One region of the Gottfriedia sp. S16(2024) genome, then DNA from elsewhere that is predicted to be linked to it. Evidence: riboswitches for the same ligand, from Rfam matches in the RefSeq annotation. Region 1 holds a riboswitch; each other region holds the start of a gene.

The links. A riboswitch is a leader RNA that binds a small molecule or an ion and turns the genes downstream of it on or off. The one in region 1 is predicted to bind cobalamin.
Region 2: it holds a riboswitch for cobalamin, as region 1 does, so the genes downstream of both, metE (5-methyltetrahydropteroyltriglutamate--homocysteine S-methyltransferase) here and AB1282_RS21210 (ABC transporter substrate-binding protein) in region 1, are expected to answer to the same signal.
Region 3: it holds a riboswitch for cobalamin, as region 1 does, so the genes downstream of both, AB1282_RS17640 ((2Fe-2S) ferredoxin domain-containing protein) here and AB1282_RS21210 (ABC transporter substrate-binding protein) in region 1, are expected to answer to the same signal.

What each region holds. Positions count from the first base shown of each region.
Region 1 covers NZ_JBFLUO010000001.1:4,434,172-4,437,457, reverse strand. The annotation lists gene AB1282_RS21215 (ATP-binding protein) at 1-1,166, shown strand, start outside; cobalamin riboswitch at 1,314-1,485, shown strand; gene AB1282_RS21210 (ABC transporter substrate-binding protein) at 1,610-2,569, shown strand; gene AB1282_RS21205 (FecCD family ABC transporter permease) at 2,535-3,286, shown strand, end outside.
Region 2 covers NZ_JBFLUO010000001.1:3,186,524-3,189,809, forward strand. The annotation lists gene AB1282_RS14920 (amino acid permease) at 1-1,315, shown strand, start outside; cobalamin riboswitch at 1,577-1,775, shown strand; gene metE (5-methyltetrahydropteroyltriglutamate--homocysteine S-methyltransferase) at 1,923-3,286, shown strand, end outside.
Region 3 covers NZ_JBFLUO010000001.1:3,741,767-3,745,052, reverse strand. The annotation lists gene cobJ (precorrin-3B C(17)-methyltransferase) at 1-1,436, opposite strand, end outside; gene AB1282_RS17640 ((2Fe-2S) ferredoxin domain-containing protein) at 1,490-1,873, opposite strand; cobalamin riboswitch at 1,999-2,180, opposite strand; cobalamin riboswitch at 2,348-2,534, opposite strand; gene AB1282_RS17635 (DUF2187 family protein) at 3,122-3,286, opposite strand, start outside.

The sequences.
Region 1 (3,286 bases):
TGACTTCAGGAAATTTTAATGTGAAAGTACCGATCCATTCAAGTGATGAAATTGGAGAGCTTGCGTATTCATTTAACAAGATGAGTAAACAATTAAATTTTAATATGAATGCATTAAAACAAGAGAAAGAGAAGGTTTCTAATATTATTACAAGTATGGTAGATGGGGTAATTTCGATTGATAAAGAAGGTCAAATCGTGACATCAAATCCACCAGCTGAACGCTTTTTGAAAATGCTTAATGATGATCAGTTAGAAGATCCCTCTTCTCTTGTTTTAACAAATGAGTTATTAGATTTATTTGTATTAGTAGTCGAAAGTGAGAAAAAGCAATTTATCGAATTACATTTTGATCAAGGCAATTGGCAAGTTTTAATGTCGCCCCTTTATAATCAAACAAATATAAGAGGCGTTGTAGCGGTGATTCGAGATGTTACAGAACAAAGACGTTTAGAAAAGATGCGAAAAGATTTTATAGCGCATGTTTCTCATGAACTACGTACGCCTATTTCTTTATTACAAGGTTATAGCGAAGCGATTGTTGATGGGGTAGCAGAATCCAAAGAAGAAATGCAGGAATTGTCACAAATCATTTATGATGAGTCTCTTAGAATGGGGCGTTTAGTAAATGATCTGTTAGATTTAGCAAGAATGGAGAACGGTTTTACCGAATTAAATAGAGAGTTCGTTCCTCTAGTACAATTTGTGGATCGAATTTTACGTAAGTTTAAAGGTCTAGCAAAGGATAAAAATATTAAGCTATTTGGTGAAATCGACAATGTTTCGCATTTGAATATCTACATAGATGAGGATCGAATGGAACAGGTTTTTACAAATTTAATTGATAATGCAATAAGACATACGAATGAAAATGGAAGAATAATTGTTTCAGTAAATCAAAATGAAAGATCAACTACATTTAATTTTATTGATTCAGGTGCAGGGATTTCAAAAGAAGACTTACCATTTGTATTTGAACGTTTTTATAAGGCAGATAAAGCTCGTACAAGAGGTAGAAGTGGAACAGGTTTAGGTTTATCAATCGTTAAAAATATTGTTACAGCACATGGTGGATCCATCCAGGTTTATAGTGAAGTAGGACAGGGAACGACATTTAAAGTTAAAATACCGCATAATTTACGAATGAACGAAAAAGATGTAGAGTAATCTTGTTTCATATAAAACATATTTCCCATATGTTTAGAGAAGAAATTTCTACAAAACACACAAAAAACAAATAAAATGTTAGTAAAATCATAAACATATAAATAAAATAATTGAATTCTTACCCAATTTATCTTACGATTGAATTAATGAAATATTGATGAGTTTAGTGCAAGTATTGCTTAAAAGGGAATCTGGTATAATCCAGAACTGTCCCCGCAACTGTAATGTGGACGAAACGAATAGCCACTGTTCGAAAGAATGGGAAGGTCGGAGTAGGTTGAAACAAAGTCAGTAGACCTGCTAAATTCATCCTTGTTCAATTCTTCGGGGAGTAAGGATTTGAAGCAGCAGTTGCAAGACTTCTTGTATTTTTATGTTGTTTCAGCCCCGTTCAAAATGAATGGGGTTTTTTTTATGTATTTCAATTATTTAGGAGGATTTAAATGAAAAAGTTTTTATCAAGTTTTATCATTATGTTATTGTGTTTAGGATTATTTGGTTGTAATAATGATACGACACAAAAAAAATCGAATGTAAGTAAAACAGAACAAGCAACTTTTCCAATGACTGTTAAAGATGCAACGAACAAAGAAATTAGCTTTAAAGAGGCACCTAAAAGAATCGTATCACTTATTCCAAGTAATACTGAAATCTTATTTTCTATTGGTGATGGCAAGGATGTAGTAGGGGTAACAGATTTTGACAATTATCCAAAAGAAGTAAAATCAATTGATAAAGTTGGCGGAAATAATGCCGATATGACATATAATGTTGAAAAAATTATTTCATTGAAACCTGATTTAGTTTTAGCTCATGAATCAAGTTTAGGAATTTCTGCTGACGGTTTAGAACAGATAAAACAAGCTGGGATTAATGTTTTTGTCGTAAAAAATGCTGCAACTATTAATGATGTGTATGATACAATTCAACAAGTTGGAGAAATAACTGGAAAAACCGAGCAATCGAAAAAAGTTGTAACTGGTATGAAAACAAAATTAGATGAAATTAGCAAAAAAACAGCTAAAGCAACTACGAATCCAAAGGTATGGCTTGAAATTTCTGGTCCGCCAGAAATCTATACAGCAGGTAAAGGTACTTTCTTAGATGAAATGCTTTCGATTGTTCATGCTAAAAACGTAGCTGAAAGTGAAAAAGGTTGGGTAAAGTATAGTGAGGAATCAGCAATTAAAGCGAATCCTGATGTGATTTTAACAACTTATGGATATTATGTTCCAAATTTAGAAAAAACTGTAATGGCTAGGAAAAACTGGCAAACAGTAAACGCAATTAAAAATCACCGTGTATATGATGTTAATTCAGATACAACATCTAGACCTGGTCCAAGACTTGCAGAGGGAGTCGAAGCAATTGCAAAGGCGGTTTACCCAGAGCTTTATAAATAATACATATTTAATCTTTTTAATTCCAATTATCTTATTAATTTTTTTATTTATTTTAGGGGTTTCGATTGGGTCTACATCGATTCCCTTTTCTTCTATTATTTCTAGCTTTTCAGATGCTATATTTAAAACTGATTATGTTCCAGCTGATATTCAAACAATTGTCATGAATATACGAGTGCCAAGGGTTATGTTAGCTGGATTAGTCGGTGCGTGCCTTTCATTGGCAGGTGTTGCGTTTCAAGGAATACTTAAAAATCCTTTAGCTGATCCTTTTACATTAGGTGTTTCTTCAGGCGCCTCTGTAGGTGCAGTGTTTGTATTGTTTTTTCAAATAAGCTTACCTTTTGTTACTTATTTTACATTACCAGTAGTTAGTATCTTATTTGGATTTGGTACACTTATTTTATTATTACTCTTTGTTAGAAAACTGGATCGATCACTTAATGTAGAGACAATTATTTTAGGTGGAATTATCATAAGTTCATTTTGTTCTGCATTGTTGTCATTATTTATAACTTTTTCAAATAATGAATTACGTGCAGTAATTGGATGGTTAATGGGTAATATTGGTGGGAGAGGCATTCAGTACTCTCTAAGTTTATTACCGTTTTTAATCATTTCTTTCTTAATATTATTTAGTCAAAATAGGCAGTTAGATGCGATGACATTTGGGAGCACAAATGCAAAACATATCGGAATTGATGTGAAAAAATCTAC
Region 2 (3,286 bases), 1.2 Mb from region 1:
TGTAGGATTATTTATGGGTTCAACGAGTACAATTCATTGGACAGGCCCATCAGTAATGCTTGCTTATGCAATTTCGGGGATTTTTATCTTCTTCATTATGCGTGCAATGGGGGAAATGCTTTACCTAGAGCCAAGTACAGGTTCATTTGCGACATTTGGCCATAAATATATCCACCCTTTAGCTGGGTATATGACTGCATGGAGTAACTGGTTCCAGTGGGTTATTGTTGGAATGTCAGAAATTATTGCAGTTGGGGCATATATGAAGTATTGGTTTCCAGACCTACCTGCTTGGATACCAGGAATTATTGCAATTGTGATTCTTGGTGCAGCAAATTTAATTTCCGTTAAATCATTTGGTGAATTTGAATTTTGGTTTGCAATGATTAAAGTCGTTACAATTTTATTGATGATTGTTGCAGGGTTTGGTCTAATTTTCTTCGGTTTAGGAAACGGAGGAAATGCGATTGGAATATCTAACCTTTGGAAAAATGGCGGCTTCTTTACAGGTGGTTGGTCAGGTTTCTTCTTTGCACTTTCACTAGTTGTTGGAGCTTATCAAGGCGTTGAATTAATTGGTATTACAGCTGGAGAAGCAGAAAATCCGAAAAAGACATTAAAAGAAGCGATTCAAAGTCTTATTTGGCGTATTTTAATCTTCTATATTGGTGCTATTTTTGTAATAGTAACGGTTTTCCCTTGGGACCAACTAAATTCGATTGGTAGCCCGTTTGTTGTAACTTTTGCAAAAGTTGGTATTACAGCAGCTGCTGGAATTATTAACTTTGTAGTAATCACTGCTGCAATGTCTGGTTGTAACAGTGGTATTTATAGCGCAGGACGCATGCTATATACATTAGGTGTAAATGGACAAGCTCCAAAATATTTTACAAAAGTCTCAAATAACGGAGTGCCTTTATTCGGTACGATTGGTGTACTAATTGGTTTAGTAATCGGCGTTATTTTAAATTTTATTGCACCAAAAAACTTATTCGTGTATGTATACAGTGCAAGCGTACTTCCTGGGATGATCCCGTGGTTTGTCATTCTAATTAGTCATATTCGTTTCAGAAAAGTAAAGGGAGATGAAATTAAGAATCATCCTTTTAAAATGCCTTTTGCACCATTTACTAACTACTTAACATTAGCTTATTTAGTTTTGGTCCTAATCGGTATGTGGTTTAATGATGACACGCGTATATCACTTATTGTGGGAATTATTTTCTTGGCAATCCTTGTCATTTGTTTTTATGCTTTCGGTATCGGAAAACGTGTACCATTAGATGCTCAAACAGATGAAAAGGTAGCTAACTGATCAATCACTTAGTTTGATAATAAGAGGTACTATAGTTATACAATAAAAAAATAAATTTTTTTAACAATCAATGCGTTCGTATTATAAAATCAACCAGTAATTAAGATGGATGAGATTATCATGCGAGTGCATTTTTTTATTGTCTGTATAATGAATCAGCAGTATCTATTTAACCTAAAATAAAAATTTTTTTAAAATTTATACGGAAAATAAAAAATAAATATTTTGACTATTTTTGCATTTTATGACAAAATGATGAAAACTAAATAGTAGGGAATAGGTGTAAATGAAGATCATAGTTTGAAATCATTTACTTAAAAGGGAAGTTTGGTTTAATTCCAACACGGTCCCGCCACTGTAATAGAGGAGTAAATAAGAAGATGCCACTTATTAATTTAGGGAAGGCTTTTATTTACAAAGATTCTTAAGTCAGGAGACCTGCCTATTCTAACGACGCTGTTTGACCTACGAGAGATAGGGAGGTGCCTTATGGAAAGAAAGCTTAAGTTAACGTATTCTAATTATTTATGTTTTCCAACTTAAAGGCATTTTTGTCTCTTATGAGATAAAAATGCTTTTTTATTTTAGATAAAAGGAGAGGGAAAAAATGGTAAAAATAAGTAATTTAGGATATCCGAGAATTGGTGAAAATCGTGAATGGAAAAAAACGTTAGAGAGCTTTTGGCAAAAGAAAATTAATGAAGAAGAATTTGAAAAAGAAATGAAATCATTGAGAATAAGCTCAATAAAGAAACAGCACGATTTAGGTGTGGAGCTAGTCCCTGTAAATGATTTTACGTTTTATGATCATGTGTTAGATATTGCTACTATGTTTGGTTGGATTCCTAGTCGATTTGGTGAAATAAATGAAAAACCTAGTCTAGAGACATATTTTGCATTAGCAAGGGGTAGTAAAAACATTGTAGCTTGTGAAATGACGAAGTGGTTTAATACAAATTATCACTATATCGTACCTGAATATCAAAAGGACAAGCAATCTAGATTACTATACAATAAGCCGTTAGAAGCATACAAAGAGGCATTACTTGAGCTTGGTATAAAAACGAAACCTGTCATTCTAGGAATCTATACATTTGTACAGTTAGCAAAAGGTTACCAAGAAGAAGAAAAACGAAACATAATTAATAATCTAGTAAGCCTATATATTCAAATGCTTAAAGAGCTTGAGAATGAAGGTGTTGAGTGGGTACAAATTGATGAACCATGTTTTGTGTTAGAAGAATCAAGCGAAGATATTCGGTTTATGAAAGAAGTTTATGCTCAAATCGCAAAAGCTGTCCCTTCATTATCAATAATGCTACAAACTTACTTTGAAGCAGTTGAACAATATGAAGAACTAATTTCATTCCCTGTAGATGGCATTGGACTTGATTTTGTACACGGTAAAGATGGAAATTTACAGTCAATACTCGAGCACGGATTTCCAAATGACAAAGTACTAGGTGTAGGAATAGTTAATGGGCGTAATATTTGGAGAAATGATTTAAATGATTGCATTAAGTTTTTGAATTCTCTCAAAGAAGAAATAAGTCCCAAAGATTGGTGGATTCAACCATCTTGTAGTTTGCTTCACGTACCAGTTACAAAAACTGAAGAGAATTTATTAAATGAAACATTATTTGATGCATTAGCGTTTGCCGATGAAAAATTGGAAGAGTTAGTTATATTAAAAAGTTTATTAATTAACAAAGCGAGCATGTTTGATAATGAAGTTAAATATGCAAGTAATTGTTTAGAAAATTTAAAACAACTTAGTGAAAAAAATCAATCAACTCGTAATGAATTAGAATCCATTAATGAAGAAGATTTTAGAAGACCAGTACCATTTCATTTAAGATATCCTTTACAAAATAAAGTAATGAATTTACCGATTTTACCAACGACTACTATTGGAAGTTTTCCTCAAACGAAGGAAATTAAACAAGTAAGACAGCAATGGCGAAAAGGAAA
Region 3 (3,286 bases), 690 kb from region 1:
ATTTGGCCAGTATGAGCGGTTCTTCCTGCTGTCTTGGCTCCTAAAAACAAATCAAACGCTCCTTTACGGTAGACAATGCCAATATCTTCTTTTACGGCTCCATAACAGGCCATGCCGCAGCCATTCACACCAAGCTTCAGTTCTTTTGGGAGTTCTATGCCACCAAGCCTTTCTTGTAGCTCATCGGCATAAGGAATGGAATCCTTCTTTTCTCCGTCACAAAAATCACATGCTTTTACGGTTAATACGTCGCCAACAGGAGCAATTAAAAAGTTGGCTGTAGTTAGTTTTTTAATAATCTCATCAGGCTTAGAGGTTAAAATTTGCAGCTTCATAAAATGGTCTTGTGTGTATTCCATGACTCCTTCTTCTCCGACAATTTCGGAAAGAATAACCATCTGATGCGCGGTAAATTTTTTATTGACGACACCAGGGCTGACCGCTACCTCAAAAATAGATTGAAAGTCTTGCTTCACAATTAAATCTTGGTTTCGTCCATAGGTCTCACCAAGGTTCATTTGCAAGGCTTCCTCAGCCAACTCTCTTGGCGACTCTTTCACTGAGGTTGGGGTGACTGATTTCTTGTTTATCGGCATTACATCTTCCATTTGCTCCAGTGCCCATGGTTCGGCTTCCTTTTGCAGTCGCTGATGCGGTTTCAAAGGCTGAATTGCCTGATTTAATGTATACTTCCGCTGATAACCACGCGGAGTGATCATTAATTCATCGTAGAAAAATGTTGAAGAGTTGCCTATTAAAACGGTGGTTAACATGCCAATTTCATGATCTAACATCTCTTGTAAATTGGTTAAGACGATCTTTTGACTATCACGGAAGGCGCTCTTTACCAATCCTACAGGGGTGTCTGGCGAGCGATATTTTAATAGAATTTTTTGTGCTTCCATGATCTGCCGTGTTCTTCTCCCGCTTTTTGGATTGTATAGGGCAATGACAAAATCAGCTTGAGCTGCCGCTTCGATTCGTTTCTCGATCAAACTCCAAGGTGTTAAATGGTCACTTAAGCTAATCGTACAGGCATCATGCATGACCGGCGCGCCTAATAAAGCAGCACAGGAGTTGATGGCAGAAATGCCAGGAACCACCTCTACTTTTACCCCTGAGTCTTTTTTCCAGCCTTTTTCAATTAGCACTTCGTAAACAAGTCCTGCCATTCCATATACACCGGCATCACCGCTCGAAATGACAGCTACCGTGTAACCGAGCTCAGCTTGTTTCACAGCCTCTTGGGCACGGCTCACTTCTTCTGTCATTCCTGTGCTGATGATTTGCTTTCCAGCTATTAATCCCTTGATTAAATCAACGTAGGTTTTGTATCCGATGATGATATCACTTTCTTGGATGGCTTCCTTTGCCCGTCCGGTAATATGTTTTTCATCACCAGGGCCAAAACCAATTACCAATAATTTGCCTTTCACACTATTACGCCACCTTTCACAATTTCAAACTAGAATCCAGCTACTATCCGCTGTTAAATCTTTTCTTTAACCGCTTTTTGTATTCCTTCGATGCATTCCGACCCTTCTGGATGTATGAATCCAGCTTCGGAATATTGATAGATCGAATGCTCCTGAAGGCAATGACCTTCCGCCAGATGACGCTTTACAATCGTAGTTCCCACTTCTGGGGTTACGTTTTTATACCAAGTCCCTGAAGGATAGACGATGGCAACGGGTGCATCCTTACATCTCCCATTGCATCTCGTTCTTGTAGTATGTATGATTGAATCTAAGCTTAAATTGGTGATTTCATTCCGTATTGCTTGTGTCGCTTCCTCCCCACCCTTTCTCATACAGCTGCTGCCGTTACAAATGAAAACATGGTGTTTCGTTCCTTGTAAATTCCAAGTAGTCATGTCACACACTCCCTTTCGTTTTTTCATAAAAAAAGCACCCCTATGAACATAGGGGTGCAGAATATATACACACAAAAAATAGCGATGTAAGTTCAGCACTTCTACCTATGTTCCCGTAGGTTGATTGAAGCTATTAGGTAAAGGCAGGTCTCCTGACTTAGGTTCATCATTCTATTGCGTCTTCCCAAATTCCTTCAGTGACATCTGCAATGAACTCCCCTTACAGTGGCGGGTACCGTGACGGATTTAAACCGTACTTCCCTATTAAGCACAATTTTCATTGTGCACCAATCCTAATCTATTCAATTTTTAAAAAGACTTGTTTCTTCTAGAGGCATAAAAAAATGATTTAGAATCATTAAAACGAAAAAATCCGTTCAACATAAGTTGAACGGATAAAACGCCAGCACAAAGAAAGTTAATAAATAATCCTTTTTGTCCAAACGTTTCATCTTCTCAACCCCCGAAGAACTCGAAACTTTAAAAGCTAAGACAGGTCTCCTGACTTGTGTATCTTCCTACTTTAGACCCTTCCCGTAACGTCCATATAAACGTTTCAGTGGTTTGTCTATTTCGTCCACACTTACAGTTGCGGGGACAGTTCTGGTAATGCTCCAGATTCCCTATTAAGCCCTAAGGCATCTTAACTAATTGTTAACAAATTAATATTTAATTTATTATATATTAATATACTAGTCTATCAGATTTAATATTTCAAGAGTTTTTAGACTTCTTTTAAGAAAACGCTAACCGCCAATAACTTCATCCTGTTTAAGTAATTGAATTAATATAGAAATAGCAGAAATTAAATATCGACATTTCTTTTTTTAAAACTTATTGTTATTTAAGGACAAGTAAAAAGAGAACTCTTCGTGTGGTTTTCTTGTAAATTTGTGCGTGAAATTGTCCGCACTTTTTTTATTTTTTATTTAATTCTATAAAAATTAAAATAAAAAAACCTTGTAATTACAAGGTTTTTTAATTATATTTTCTCGACTACTACAGCCGTTCCATAAGCAACAATTTCATTGTTACTCTATTACATCTTATCAACCCGTTACATTTTCACATCACAAAACCTATCTAATCCGTCCCGAGTACTGGCCCCACCTACGCCAAATACGATGATGGCCACACATGCCATCCAACCTACTATTCAGTATATCAGAAAACGCTTACATTTTCAATATTTAGAATTTTCGTTTAAAATATTTTATAACTCATGTATAACTGACTTTCCTTTTTCCTTCATACATCATCAAATACTTGATAATTTTTGTGTGATACAACTGTTCTGTTTCCTTCAAACAGCAATTCCGTTTTATTATCGATTATATTTACAATAACTGTATTTTCATTGACCTTTTCAACAATCCCTTTAATTCCATTCTTAAAAAAGACATGTTCCCCTAA